Regions from separate parts of the Halobacillus sp. ABA4_118 genome, predicted to be linked through region 2. Evidence: riboswitches for the same ligand, from Rfam matches in the RefSeq annotation. Region 2 holds a riboswitch; the other holds the start of a gene.
What was found. Region 2 has a riboswitch for FMN ahead of ACXAGL_RS02065 (ECF transporter S component). Riboswitches for the same ligand answer to the same signal wherever they lie in the genome.
Positions count from the first base shown of each region.

Region 1: linked by a shared signal. The riboswitch ahead of ribD (bifunctional diaminohydroxyphosphoribosylaminopyrimidine deaminase/5-amino-6-(5-phosphoribosylamino)uracil reductase RibD) and the one ahead of ACXAGL_RS02065 (ECF transporter S component) in region 2 are both predicted to bind FMN.

Region 1 is NZ_JBSWWS010000001.1:1,063,340-1,070,832, forward strand. Features, by position in the region: gene ACXAGL_RS05260 (aminopeptidase) at 1-112, opposite strand, end outside; gene ACXAGL_RS05265 (cryptochrome/photolyase family protein) at 127-1,551, opposite strand; gene ribH (6,7-dimethyl-8-ribityllumazine synthase) at 2,321-2,788, opposite strand; gene ACXAGL_RS05275 (bifunctional 3,4-dihydroxy-2-butanone-4-phosphate synthase/GTP cyclohydrolase II) at 2,803-3,996, opposite strand; gene ribE (riboflavin synthase) at 4,012-4,662, opposite strand; gene ribD (bifunctional diaminohydroxyphosphoribosylaminopyrimidine deaminase/5-amino-6-(5-phosphoribosylamino)uracil reductase RibD) at 4,662-5,756, opposite strand; FMN riboswitch at 5,888-6,037, opposite strand; gene ACXAGL_RS05290 (glycoside hydrolase family 13 protein) at 6,482-7,493, shown strand, end outside.
Region 2 is NZ_JBSWWS010000001.1:393,120-400,612, reverse strand. Features, by position in the region: gene ACXAGL_RS02070 (hypothetical protein) at 244-954, opposite strand; FMN riboswitch at 1,148-1,294, shown strand; gene ACXAGL_RS02065 (ECF transporter S component) at 1,454-2,056, shown strand; gene ACXAGL_RS02060 (hypothetical protein) at 2,290-2,598, shown strand; gene ACXAGL_RS02055 (TraR/DksA C4-type zinc finger protein) at 2,638-3,018, opposite strand; gene ACXAGL_RS02050 (hotdog fold thioesterase) at 3,052-3,438, opposite strand; gene ACXAGL_RS02045 (1,4-dihydroxy-2-naphthoate polyprenyltransferase) at 3,572-4,513, opposite strand; gene ACXAGL_RS02040 (isochorismate synthase) at 4,737-6,128, shown strand; gene menD (2-succinyl-5-enolpyruvyl-6-hydroxy-3-cyclohexene-1-carboxylic-acid synthase) at 6,128-7,493, shown strand, end outside.

The DNA of each region.
Region 1 (7,493 bases), 670 kb from region 2:
CGGCAGCTTCAATGGGGGCGTTGATGATCAGCCCCTGCCTGTGCTGCAGGTTCACTCCGTTTTTCAAAGCCAGATCTGCATACTTCTCTAAATCATTTCGCTTTATTGTCATGGTTACCCCTCTTTTTATGTTTTGTCTTTAAAAACTTCAATCGCCCGCTTTCGCATCTTTTTATGGTCCACCACAGGCTCAGGATAGTCTTCACCGATCATGCATCCAGCCTTTTCCTGTTCGTTCTCCGGCATCTTCGAAGGATCATGGATATACTTCTTCTCCACATTTTCAAGCTCCGGCACCCATTCCTTAATGAACCGGCCGTGAGGATCGAAGCGCTCGGACTGCCTGACTGGATTAAATACGCGGAAATAAGGAACAGGATCTGTACCGGTGGAAGCCGCCCACTGCCAGCCACCGATATTCGAGGCAGGGTCATAGTCCACCAGCCTCTCAGCAAAGTACCGTTCTCCTTCGCGCCAATCCATCAGCAGATCCTTCGTCAAAAAAGAGGCCACAGCCATACGGAGCCGGTTATGCATCCAGCCGGTTTCATTCAGCTGTCTCATCGCTGCATCAATCAACGGAAAACCAGTCTGCCCCTGCTTCCATTTTTCCAGAAGATCCTCATCATTATTCCACGGAATACCTCTGTATTTTTCAACAAGCTCTTTATCGTCTGATTCCGGATAATAGTAATAGATCATGTTGTAAAAATCGCGCCACGCAAGCTCGGAAATATAGGTTTCCACTCCGGATGTATCCTTTTTGAAGTTTACTTCGTCCTGAATTCTATGATACAGCGTCCGGACGGAAACCGCACCGGTACGCAGATACCTGGACATCAGACTTGTCCCATCAACGGCCGGGAAATCCCGCTCCTCATCATAATCATAGATGGCTCCATCAAGAAACAGGCTGAACCTTTCACCGGCAGCTTCTTCCCCTGTCCCGGGAAAATCAGCTTCTATTTTTTCCATCAGCGACTGGTACGCTTTTTCTCCTTCTTTAAAGGAAGAACGTTTATCCACGGCCGCATTTTTCAGTTTATCGTGGTTCACCCGTTGAATACCGGGTTTCTGCTGCTGCTTCCACTTCTTTAAGTATGGGGAGAATACTTTATAATGGCCGCCATCCTGCTTTTTGATTTCCTCCGCCCCGTGCAGGTGGTGATCCATGTAATGGTAGACTTCCACATCAATCGAGTCCAGATACTCCACCATATGATCATCCCGCTTCTTACCAAATCTTGTTTCATCCCGGTTGAAGTAGACCATGTCCACATCCAGTTCCTTTACAAATGTCTGAAAGGACTCTTCGGTTTCTCCTTCAATAACATGGACAGGCGCACCCATATCCCCGGCACGTGAAACGAAGTCCTGAAGGGTTTGAAAATAGTAATCATGCCTCATTGTGAATGACTTGTTCAAATCCGGGTGAATATGAAAAAACAAAACGAGGCTGTCCTCATCTTTTGTATGTTCAACAGCTTTTGCAAGTGCTGTATGATCATTCAACCGTAAATCTCTTCTAAACCAGACGGCTCTTGTTGTCATCACCGTTCCCCCTTTCCCTTTATCCTTCCTTTTTCCTACTTCACTTAAACCCTGTCCAACCGGGGGGACAGGCTCCACGAAAAACCAGAGCCCCTTCCCTTTCCGCGGACGAGCGCCCGAGCTCGGCGGTCTCGGACCACTCGTTCTTCCGCAGGAGTGGAAGGGGCACTGCTCCTTGGGGGTTCTTTAACATCGACAAAGACTCTCCTTCACCCCGCTCACTCTTGCTGGATGGAGGAAAATCTTCCGGCAGGCAGCCGTCATCAGCACCTGTTCTTTCCCTTCCTCTTTTCCACGCAAGCGGCAATAGCGCAGCCCATGCCTTTCTTATGAATCTGCGTACCTGCGTAATGCACAATCTCTCTCCTTCATATTCTAACGTCGGCACAAGGAGCGTTCGGTGTTGATGCCTGCGGGAACAGCACGGGCCGAAGATCCACTTGGGCAGGCGGCCTTTCTGACCAAGTCAACTGAAGGCGTGCCCGCATCATTCATCCACCGATAAGCGGAAAGTGACCCTTCCCACGACAAATGGAAAACTCTAACTGGTTAACACAGGCTTTTTCTACAGCCAAAAGAGGGGTTCTGCTTAGCAGAACCCCTCTTTTTTGTACTATTTTGGCGAAGTTACGAGAAGTGTTCGGTGGTGGGGCCTACGGGACCGAACCCAGGTCAGCTGAAACCGGGCCCACGGCAGGCATCCACCGATAAGCGGAACATGACCGCACATACCACCTCTGTAAAACCGTACTTTTCCAAATAGGTTCTTTTATTTGAACGCGTTCATCAGTGTCGCCATTTCAATGGCTGCTGTGGCTGCCTCCCAGCCTTTGTTACCGGCCTTCGTACCTGCACGCTCGATGGCCTGTTCAATGGTGTCTGTGGTAATGACGCCAAAGATCACTGGAATACCAGTCTTCTGGGAAGCCTGAGAAACCCCTTTAGCTGCTTCGCCGCAAACATAGTCGAAATGCGGCGTGGAGCCGCGGATGACAGCTCCCAGGGTGATAACCGCATCGTACTTCCCGGTTTCCGCCATCTTCTGAGCGGCCAGTGGAATTTCAAAAGCTCCAGGCACATAAGCAGCCTCTACATCGTTCAGATCGACGCCGTGACGCTTCAGCGCATCTACGGCTCCTTCATACAGCTTACTCGTAATAAAGTCGTTGAACCTTCCTGTTACAATACCGATTTTCAGTCCTGTTCCTACAAGATTACCTTCAAATGTTTTAACCATAAGTCTCTTCCTTTCTAGTAGTGGAATAAGTGCCCCATTTTAGACTGTTTCGTTTTCAAGTAGCTTTCATTTTCTTTGCGGGAAGGCATCTGAATAGCCACCCTCTCTACAACCTCAAGACCAAAACCACCAAGTCCGGAAATTTTCTTCGGGTTATTCGTCAGCAGACGAAGTTTTGTAATGCCCAGGTCCTTCAGGATTTGAGCACCGACACCGTAATCTCTTAAATCAGGCCCGAAGCCGAGTTTCTCATTCGCTTCCACCGTGTCATAGCCTTCTTCCTGAAGCTTATAGGCTTTCAATTTATTCATTAACCCGATCCCGCGGCCTTCCTGTCTCATGTACAGCAGAACACCGCTGCCATTTTCGGAAATCTGCCGTAAAGCGTTGTCCAGCTGAGGACCGCAGTCACAGCGGTAGGAGCCGAAGACATCCCCTGTCAGACATTCGGAGTGTACCCGCACAAGGGTCGGCTCCTCCGGATTGATGTCTCCTTTTACAAGAGCGATGTGATCTTTAAAATCGATATCATTCTTGAAGCCTACCGCTCGGAATTCGCCGTATTCTGTAGGCATCTGCACCTCGATTTCCCGGGTCACATGGTTTTCCTGCTCATGGCGGTATGAAATCAAATCCGCAATGGTGATCATCGGAATGTCAAACGCCTCGGCCATTTCTTTCAGGTCAGGCACACGGGCCATCGTTCCATCATCTTTAATGATTTCACAGATGACACCTGCCGGCCGGGCTCCCGCAAGACGTGCCAGGTCGACAGCCGCTTCCGTATGACCCGCTCTGCGCAGGACACCGCCTTCCTTGGCAATCAACGGGAAAATATGACCGGGCCGCTGGAAATCGGAAGCTTTACTTTCCGGGTTCAGCATTTCCCTGATGGTCAGGGCCCGTTCGTCCGCTGAAATTCCAGTTGTTGTCTCTTTATGATCCACACTGACCGTAAACGCTGTCTGATTAGGGTCTGAATTGTCATTGACCATAGGCATCAGCTCGAGCGCTCCAGCTGTTTCATTCGTAATCGGGGCACAAACCAGCCCACGCCCATGCTTGATCATAAAATTGATCATCTCCGTGGAAGCATGCTCCGCGATTCCAATAAAGTCCCCTTCATTTTCCCTGTCCTCGTCATCACAAACGATGACAAGCTTTCCCTGCTTCAATACATCAATCGCTTTTTCAACCGAATCAAACATATGCTTTCCCCCTCTTCATGCAAACCCGTTATCAGCCAGCATCTTTTTGGAGATGGCTGTTTGCGGGTGCTCTTGATTCTGCCCACTCAGGAAGTGAGCGACATATTTTCCAATCATGTCACATTCGATATTAACTTTGTCTCCCGGACCTTTCCTGCCGAGAACGGTATGTTCCATCGTGTGCGGAATCAAAGAAATGGTGACACGATCCTCTTCTACTCCGAATACAGTCAGGGATGTACCATCAACAGCTATCGAGCCTTTATAGACAAAATAAGGAACCAAGTCGGACGGAAGCTGTATGTCGTAATAGACGGCGTTGGACTCCGGCCTTTTTGATACAATGCTGCCCGTACCGTCAATATGACCCGATACAAGGTGACCGCCGAACCGCCCATCTGCCGCCATCGCGCGTTCAAGATTGACATCGCTGCCCTGCTTTAATTCATGGATGTTGGTGGCGCGGTATGTTTCCGGCATCACATCAAAGGATGCGGTATCCTTCGTATAATCTGTCACGGTCAGACAGACACCGTTAATGGAAATACTGTCCCCAAGCTTGATATCTTCCAGAATTTTGGATGCAGCAATCTTTATCTCCAAAGCTTCCGTTTTACTTTTAACGGACTGCAGTGTTCCTATTTCTTCTACAATTCCTGTAAACATTAGGATTCCCCTTTTCTTATCGAAACAATTTTAATATCTTCTCCAAGCTGTTCGGTCGATACAAACTCAAAAGATGTCACCTGTTTCAACTGTTGGATGCCGCGGCCGGCAACCGGGGTCAGTGCTTCTTTTCCACCGATCAATTTGGGAGCAATATACGTAATCGTCTCATTCACCTTTCCTGATCTGACAAAAGCGTCGGCAATGGTGGCCCCTCCTTCAACAAGGAGAGAGGTGACCTTGTGCTTTCCTAAATAGCGCAGGACTTCTCCAGGATCGATGGTGCGGCCAAGCGGAATGACGTGGACATGGGCATGCTCTTCAAGAATCAGACGCTTTTCATCCGGTATATCCGCTGACGTGAAAATCCACGTTGGAGATTCATTATTTTGTATCAGATTCGAAGCAGTCGGAATACGAAGATGCGTATCGAGGACAAGACGGATCGGATGCTTTCCGCCACCCGGAATTCTTGTCGTCAATGTCGGATTATCCATCATGACCGTATTGATCCCGACTAGAATCGCGTCCGATTGATGACGATAGCGGTGTCCGTCCTGCCGCGCCTCTTCTCCTGTGATCCATTGACTCTCTCCACTGGCGGTGGCAATCTTCCCGTCAAGGCTCATCGCTGTCTTTAAACGGACATAAGGTTCACCTGTTTGAATGTAATGAAAGAAGGCACGATTCAGTTCATCTGCCTCGTCTTTCAAAACACCCGTCCGGACCTCCACGCCCTGCCGCTTCATCATTTCAATGCCCCGGCCGGAAACTTTAGGGTTCGGATCCGATGAAGCCGTAACGGCCCGGCGGATGCCTGCCTTCACGACAGCTTCGGCACACGGAGGTGTCCGTCCATGATGGCTGCACGGTTCAAGAGTGACATAGATGTCCGCGCCTTCCGCTTTTTCTCCTGCCATCCGTAGTGCGTGCACTTCCGCATGAGGTTCACCAGCCTTCACATGCACGCCTATACCGACGACTTGATTATCTTTGACCACAATGGCGGCTACTGAAGGGTTGGGACTCGTCTGGCCGACCGTTTCCCTGGCCATCTGTACAGCCATTGCCATGTACTGCTCATCACGCTCCATCTTCATCACCTGCTCTTTTTCCATAAAAATAACCCTGAAGAAGACATACTTCTCCAGGGTCTTAAACGTCATTTTTTTGCGTACAGCAAACAAAGGGTACACGTGTTGCATGAACGGTACCGATACGTTTCCACAACCTTCTCCCATCCAGACTTTAACTGTCGGCTTTGGAATTTCACCAAATCAGGGAGAACCGTGCTTAACACTGATTCTCCGTCGCGGGCTGAGAGCATAAGCTCATTACCGCCGGCTGGGACTTTCACCCGACCCCGAAGGTTTCCATATTCAGTTGAATTACTTTAAATATATATGAAATCCCCATCTGCCGCAATCCTTAAGGTTTAAACAGCACCCATTAAGGCTATGTACTCATAAAACTGACCGCCCTTATGATGGGCACACGGATAACTGTCCACCGGATTCACGCCGCTTTGTTGTGAAATCAACAGGATTCATGACAGCCTTTCAACATCCTCAACAGAAGATGCACCACCTGATTTTAACAATCCAATGATGTGTAAGCCTGCTCTTTTCACGAACCTCCTATTGTAAAGCAGAAGAAAATCAGCTAGTATAGATTTATCAGGAAAACGTTTGCATAATAAGATATATTTTTAGATTTTCATGGTTATGGTTATTGAATAAACAAGCTGTTTATTCAATCATTCTCACTGAGAAAACGTTTGCATATCACGAATGATTTTATTAGGAAAGAGGGGCTGTATATGGAACGGGTATGGTGGAAAGAAGCGGTAGGATATCAAGTTTACCCTAGAAGTTTTCAGGATTCAAATGGAGATGGGATCGGCGATCTGCAGGGAATGATCAGCCGTCTGGACTATTTGAAGGATATGGGCATTGATTTCATTTGGATCTGCCCAATGTACAAATCCCCGAAGGATGATAACGGTTATGACATTTCCGATTATCAGGACATCCTGGATGAATTCGGAACGATGGAGGATTTCGACGAGCTGCTTAAGGAAGTGCATAAACGTGACATGAAGTTGATCATCGACCTCGTCCTCAACCATACAAGTGATGAACATCCATGGTTTTTGGAATCCCGGAAATCCAAGGACAATCCCAAGAGGGACTGGTATATCTGGCGCGATGGCAGAGGCGGCCGCGAACCGAACAACTGGGAGAGTATCTTTGAAGGATCGGCATGGGAATATGACGAGGAAACAAGGCAGTATTACCTTCATGTGTTCTCCAGAAAGCAGCCGGACTTGAACTGGGAGAACGAAGACGTCCGCGAAGCTCTATACAGCATGGTCAACTGGTGGCTGGATAAAGGAATCGACGGTTTCCGCATAGATGCCATCAGCCATATCAAAAAGCGGCCGGGCTTTCCAGATATGCCGAACCCTGAAAAAGAAACGTATGTGTCCTCTTTTGATATGCATATGAACCAAAAAGGGATCCACACCCACCTTCAGGAATTCAAAGACCGCACATACGATAATTATGACGTGATGACGGTCGGAGAAGCGAACGGGGTAAGTGCCGATGAAGCGGATCAATGGGTCGGCGACAACGGAAAAATGGATATGATCTTCCAATTCGAGCACCTGGACCTTTGGGATCAGGATGCTGAACAGCAGCTTGACATTAAGGGTTTGAAAAAAGTACTGACCCGATGGCAGAAAGCTCTTGAAGGGGATGGATGGAACGCTTTGTTTGTAGAAAACCATGACAAGGCCCGTGTCGTTTCGACGTGGGGGGATGATCAAG
Region 2 (7,493 bases):
AGGTATACTATTCCTGAAGAGATGGACGGTGTAGGCCGGTGTGATAGATTTACTGGAATAGGCTGTAAGATTCGTTTAGATGCCGCTGAAAGAACTTCCTGATCACGGACGTGTCTGTCTGCAGCAAACCGGTTTATCGGTCATGGACTCCGCACAGAAGGGCATTTGTTTTAAGGAATGATAGGTAATGGAATGATAAAAGAGAGCTTATCGATAAGCTCTCTTTCCTTCCAAATGAAAAATTTAGTCGTCTTCGGATCCGGAGAAAGTGAAGGATGAAGTTTCTGTGTCCTGCCTGCAGCGGTTGGGGTTCAAATCACAAACGTTGCCGTGCGCGTCACGAATAACAGGTCTTGTAACCGTAATGGTGGTTTGAAGAATGATTTTCACAATGATCCCGTCTACCAGCCCTAATCCAGCCAGATCGACAACGGGAACTCCCTCCTGCGTAAAAATCCCTTCGACTTCGAGTGGTGTTTCTGTCAGGGTATCTTCCGGACATGCCCCGGGGAAATCCGTGTGGGCTTGGAATGGGATGGAAGTATTCAATACACCAGTTCCCAAGGCACCATCGTTATCAAGGAAACTGACAGTCACTACAGCCGGAATTAAGCCAATGTTGACGACTTTGTTTTTAATGATCCGGGCGTTCATAGTGATATTCTCCAGATTAGGGACGACTTCTACAGACACCAGGCTGCCAATTGTAATTCCAGTAGCTGCGAATAAACCGAGTGGCAGGGTGGATTCAGCTACTTTTTGTACCTGTTTTGTCCCAACCAGAGCATTTTCTACAAAGCAGTCACTGTTTAGTTTGGCGGGCTTACGTTCAGGCTTTTTAAAATGACACTTACATCCGGATGGACAGTCATGTTTTGTCTCGCCTTTCTCTTTTTTCTTAGGAAATTTTATCGGCAGTTTCCCTGGAACGGAAACTTTCCTGCAATTCGCCATGTTTTTCCACCTTTATCCATAATATTGTGTGGTACATTGGTATCGTATTCATCCCCGGATAGCCGGTGTAGGCCAATGATAGATTTAACAGATCTGCTTTTTGATCAAAACAGAGGAGGGAAACGGCCGTCAGAACTTCCTGCTTGCACAGAGTACAGGTTTTGTATAAAATAAAGATACAAATTTATATTGATTCCATCTTCGGGGCAGGGTGAAATTCCCGACCGACGGTAAGAAGGCCTAGTGACCTTTAAGTCCGTGACCCGTGCAGTTCTTCTGCATGGCTGACCTGGTGAGAGTCCGGGACCGACAGTTACAGTCTGGATGGGAGAAGATGTCGAGCGGAACAGGCAGCGCATGCTAGATATGCTGCCTCTATTTAGCCGTGGACCAAGACCATCCCTAAGCCCAATGCTTCAGGGGTTTTTTATTGGTCAGGCTCAGCCGCTCACCTTCATCTGGGATGTGAATCAATGTGTAAAGATGAAGGGGGAGATCGATGATGAACCGTTATCCGGCTCAGTCATCAAGAAAATTATTTACATTGATTACGATTGCTTTGTTTGGGACCATTTCCATGGTTCTGATGCTGCTGAACTTTCCGCTGCCGCTGCTTCCGCAGTACTTGAAAGTGGATTTCAGTGATGTTCCTGCCCTGCTTGCAGGCATCATGTTTACACCCGCAGCAGGCATCCTTGTTGAAGCGTTAAAAAATGGTCTTTATTTTATATATACCGGTGCAGGAGATCCGGTGGGAGTGGTCGCAAACTTTGCCGCAGGCCTCTTGTTTATCCTTCCGGTTACGATGATCTATCATAAATTCAAGAGTGTTAAATCGCTTGTATCAGGACTTGTGACGAGTTCTCTGATTATGGCGTTCGGCATGGGTGTACTGAACTACTTTGTCATCCTTCCGGCTTACAGCTGGTTCATGGGATGGGAAACGATGAGTGCACAAGTGAAATGGATAACAGTAGTAGCAGGGATTCTGCCATTCAATGCTCTTAAAGGAATCATTGTGAGTGCACTGTTCACCCTGCTCTTTGTACGGATGAAACCTTGGATCGAACAGAAAAGTCCGCGGTCCTCATCCGCAGCGTAAAGGGAGAGCCGGCGAGTTATGAACTCGCCGGCTCTTTTTATATCGAAAAGGAAAATGATATAGAGGAAAGAATATCCTTCACTTGAAAAACATAAGGTTTTTTTCAAGATGCTGGCTGGGGTGTCAGGGTCTTTATCTATGAGCTGGAAAACCAGTGCGTTCTCCCATGTGTAAAAGCATCGTAAAAGGAGAAAGTAAACATGCTCTTACTATTTTGAAAGAGGTGTTTATGGATGAAAAAAATCATGGGAGCTGCTTTGCTGGTGATGGTTACATTAAGTGGCTGCGGAATGAACGGGAACGAGGATGGGCCGGAGGATATCAATTATGAGCCTGCCCGTTATGAACGTACAGATAGGAATGAAATGCCGGAGGAACAGCGTTTCCGCAACAACCGGGAGCACCAGGACATCGATGAAATGAGACGGGATTATGAAAGGGATGTGCGTCAGAACGGGGAACGGGACACGCCGTTCAATATGGACGAAGAAGAGCCGGATTTAGATGAAGAACCTTCCGAACAGCTTCGGGAGATGGATTGACAAAAAAAGGATGCCGTTTTGATGACGGCATCCTTTTTATCAGGCATCCTTTTCTATTTCCCGTTCTTCTTCAACGGTGTAGCGGGCGGTTGGAAGAGCTTCAAGTCTTTCGACAGGGATTGGGTCCCCTGATTTCTCACTGACGCCGTAACGGCCTTCCTCGATTCGTTTCAGGGCATCTTCCGCTGCCATGTGCTTCTCCCTTGCCTGTTCATAAAACGTCTGGCGTTTTTCCCGTTCGTGCTGATCTGTACCAAGGTTTCCCGGGTGGTCCGCGACGCTGGAAATTTCCCCTGTCCGGTCATTCGGATAAAGCTCCTTGGCATCATCCTCTTTGTACTTTTCCATTTCCTGTTCAGCTTCTTCTTTCATTTCTATGATCTGTTGTTTGAATTGTTGAATCTGCTTGTCTGATAACATGCTTCATGTCTCCTTCCTTTTTATAAGGATGGCTTACTTTTTTAAAGGGACAACCCCGAGGGTGCATCTGGAAATACAGAGCAGCGTGCCGGATTCATGGACGATACGGATTTCCCACACCATTGTCGTTTTACCAATATGGGAAGGGACGGCTGTTGCTGTCACCCAGCCTTCTCTTGCGCTCTTTATATGGTTGGCGTTGATTTCAATACCGAAGACCTGCTGCTCGTTGGTATCGATGTTTAAAAATCCGCCGATACTTGCGGCGCTTTCAGCCAGGGCAACGTTCGCACCGCCGTGGAGGAACCCCATCGGCTGATGAGTACGGGCATCCACTGGCATGCGCATTTCCACTGCATCCGGTTCTGCTTTCATGACTTCCATCCCCAGGGCTTCCATCAATGTATTCTTCATCATCATCTCATTCATAGTCATCCCATCCTTTATGTAATATTCCCATTGATCCAATGGTCAAACCTATAGAAAAGAAGGATGGTTCTCCATCCTTCTTTCAGACAATGGTGTAATGTGTTTACGCCGTTTCCCTTTTATATCAAAGAGGGAAGTACAGTTGTATAAGCAGCGACAATCCGAGTAGGAATCCATACAGGGTATTCGTCTGCGCTGTTGCTTTCATAGCCGGCATCATTTCCAGGGGTTCTTTTTTTCCTATAAATCCCTGAATGGCCTTTCTGGCTTTTCCTAAACTAATGAGAGTCACCAGCGACCACCATGGCAGGAGGCCGATCATCATAAGGACAGCCGTCCAAAGATAAGCGATGGCAAAGAGAGCTGTCAAAAAGCGGATGGATCCTTTATGGCCGAAAAGGATCGCTAACGTTTTCCTGCCGTTTTCAGCGTCGTTTTCCCTGTCGCGGATATTGTTCGCTAACAGGATGCAGCCGACGAAGATGGCGACGGGAACAGAAACGATCAGCACATCTGCGGTTAGCGTCATCGTTTGGATATAGTAGCTGATCGCTATTATGATGGTGCCCATAAAGAAGCCTGCTGTCAGCTCACCGAGCGGTGTATAGGCGATGGGAAACGGTCCGCCGGTGTAAAGATAACCGAACAACATGGATACCAGTCCGACAGCAGCCACCCACCAGCTGGAGGAGGCACATATATAGACACCGAGCAGTCCGGCAGCAGCGAAAAAGCTGAGAGCCAGCAGCAATACCATCTGCGGACGGATCCCGTCACGGACAATGGTCCCTCCAATGCCGACGGAGTTCTCATTATCCAGCCCCCTGACATAATCGTAGTATTCGTTAAACATGTTCGTAGCCGCTTGAATGAGAATGGAAGCCAGCAGCATGGCTGCGAACAACCAGAAATCAAAGGACTGTTCGATGGCGGCCAGCATCGTCCCGACGAAAACGGGGACAAAAGCAGCCGTCAAGGTGTGGGGGCGCAGCAGTCTCCACCACACCTGAAAACCTTCACGTTCATTCAAGGAAGCTTTTATATTTTGGTTTTGTATGGAACTCATGGATGTTCTCTCCCTTGTCATTCTACAATTTTTATGATAACAATTTAAGTTTAGGGAAAGAGTCCCGGGGTGTCAATCATTCGGTGAAAATGCTCCTGGAAGGTAAGATTTCTTGAGTCAATAGAAAAAAGAGAATAAAATAGAGAGTGGTGCATGCAGTTCCATTTAACTGTGTAGTAAATATGGATTACTCAACGTCCCTTAAGGAATGGGAGGAATGAATATGCTTCATACGAAGGCCCCTCATATAGAAGAAATAGCAGGGGAAGCCCTTCAGAGAGCGCATCTTCTTGGGGAACCTCAATGTATAAGTATCGTTGAACATATAGATGATATGGATGCTTTTCAGTTTTTTCATACCGGTGAGGCGGTTGATCTTCACCGGACGTTCTGGCAGAGTGCGGATAATGACTTGACGATGGTCGGCATCGGACGGGCCAGCCAGCTTTACGCCGAACGTGCTGATCGTTTTCAGGAAGTGCAGAGATTGTGGCAGAAGCTTATGGACAATGCTGTTGTCTATGACGATTATCAGAAAAAGGGTACGGGATTAACCGCCTTGGGGGGGTTCAGCTTTGATCCCGGAGAAGCGGAGGAACGTCTGTGGGAAAGCTTCCCCGACAGTCAGATGACAATTCCGGCTTTTCTGCTCACGAAAGTGGACGGGGCTTCTTACTTAACGATGAATGTTCTCATTTTCCCCGAAGACCATTTGAAGCAGATGGTCCATCAGCTTTTGGAGCAGCGCGGAATGCTGCTTCAATCCGAAACTTTTGAACCATTATTTCCCGTAGTGACTGGCAGGGAGGAAATAGAGCCTGCCCAATGGAAAGAAACGGTGAAGAAAGCAACAGAAGATATCAGACAGGGAAAAATCAGCAAAGTTGTCCTGGCCAGGGAACTGCGTCTGAAGTTTCAGGATGCTGTTCAGGCCGCTTCTGTGATTAAGGAGCTCGCTGATTCACAGCCGAACAGCTATATTTTCGCCTTTGAGAGCCAGGGGGATTACTTTGTCGGCGCTACTCCTGAGCGGCTTGCCAAGCTTGAAAGCCGCACGCTTGTATCTACCTGTCTGGCAGGAACAATACCGCGGGGAGCTACGTCTGAAGAGGACGAGGCACTCGGGCTGGAGCTGTTGAACGATTCAAAAAACCGCCAGGAACATCAATTTGTCGTAGATATGATTAAAGAGGCGGTGGAAGCCTGTTCCAGCGCAGTCTCGATTCCGGAAGCTCCTGTGCTGTACCCGTTGAAAAATCTTCAGCACTTGTATACGCCTGTAACGGCCGTACTGGATGAAGGGTATACGCTTCTGGATGTTGTTGAAAAACTTCACCCGACACCAGCCTTAGGCGGGATGCCGCAGAAGGAAGCCGTTTCCTATATCCGTCAGTATGAGCGTTTGAACAGAGGGTGGTATGCCGGACCTGTAGGCTGGTTTGATGCAAAGAATAACGGCGAGTTCGCGGTGGCCATCCGCTCCGCGCTTATTCAACAGGATAAGGCGTCCTTATTTGCGGGATGTGGTGTGGTGGAAGATTCCGACCCACAGGCGGAATATGAGGAAACGGCTGTTAAACTTAAGCCGATGCTGACAGTTTTAGGAGGCTTGTAATGGGACATGTGGAAGCTTTAACGAAGTATGTGACACATTTTGTCGACCAGCTTGCATTTTCAGGAGTGAGACAGGTTGTTATTTCTCCGGGGTCCCGGTCTACGCCGCTGGCCCTGACATTTGCTGAGCATTCAGAGGTGAAACACTGGGTTCACCTTGATGAACGCTCAGCTGCTTTTTTTGCCTTGGGGATAGCCAGGCAGACCAATGAGCCGGTGGCTCTTGTCTGTACTTCCGGGACAGCCGCCGCCAACTATTATCCCGCTGTCGTGGAAGCGTACTACAGCCGTGTTCCACTCGTAGTTCTGACAGCGGACAGGCCGCACGAGCTGCGTGAAACCGGTGCTCCTCAGGCCATCAATCAGCTCCAGATGTATGGCAGTTACGCAAAATTCCATGTGGATTTAGCGCTTCCCGAGGAAAATAACTTCATGTATGCACGAAGACAGGCGGCAAGAGCTGTAGGGGAGGCCGTCACTGGACAGCAGGGTCCGGTTCACTTAAACCTTCCTTTCAGGGAGCCGCTCATCCCTGACTTTTCCCTGGAAGGGGCCTGGCGCGGGGACACGCCTCCCGTTCCGGTTCCTTCAGCAGGGAAAAAACAGCTCGATTCACAGGCGCTCAGTCATCTGTTGGAGCAGCTTGGACGTTTGGATAAAGGACTGATCGTCGTAGGCCCTCAAATTGATGAGGAGCTCGCGGAAGCTGTCACGGACCTGGCTGCCCGCCTCGGCATTCCGGTTTTTGCTGATCCTTTATCCCAGCTCAGGGCCGGGGATCACGATAAACGGCATGTTATTGAAAGTTACGGGGCCCTGCTGAAATCCTCCTGGGTAAAAGAGAACATGAAGCCGGACTACATTCTCCGTTTTGGAGCCATGCCTGTATCCAAAACGTACTTGAAGTGGGTTCAGCACCATAAGGAGGCCGTCGAACATTTTGTTGTCGATGATGAACCCGGATACCGGGAGCCGGCAGGGCTTGCTGTCCAGTATATCTGGGCAGAATCCGTGGAACTCTGCCGCCAGTTAGCTGCTGAACTTCCGGAGGGGAATGTTCAGACAACGTGGCTTGCAGAGTGGCAGCAGATGAACACGATTGCCAAAACTGAAATGATGAAAGACCCGGGTAAAGCGTTGAACGAAGGGCATGCGGTGGCTTACCTCGCTGAGGCTCTTCCGGATCAGTCCACCTTTTTTATTGGAAACAGTATGCCGATCCGGGATGTTGACAGCTTCTTTATGTCGACGCCGAAGCGGGTGACCATGATGGCCAACCGGGGAGCCAACGGGATTGACGGTGTCATTAGTACAGCGCTCGGTACGGCGGCGGCCGGACAGAAAACAACACTGCTTCTTGGGGATA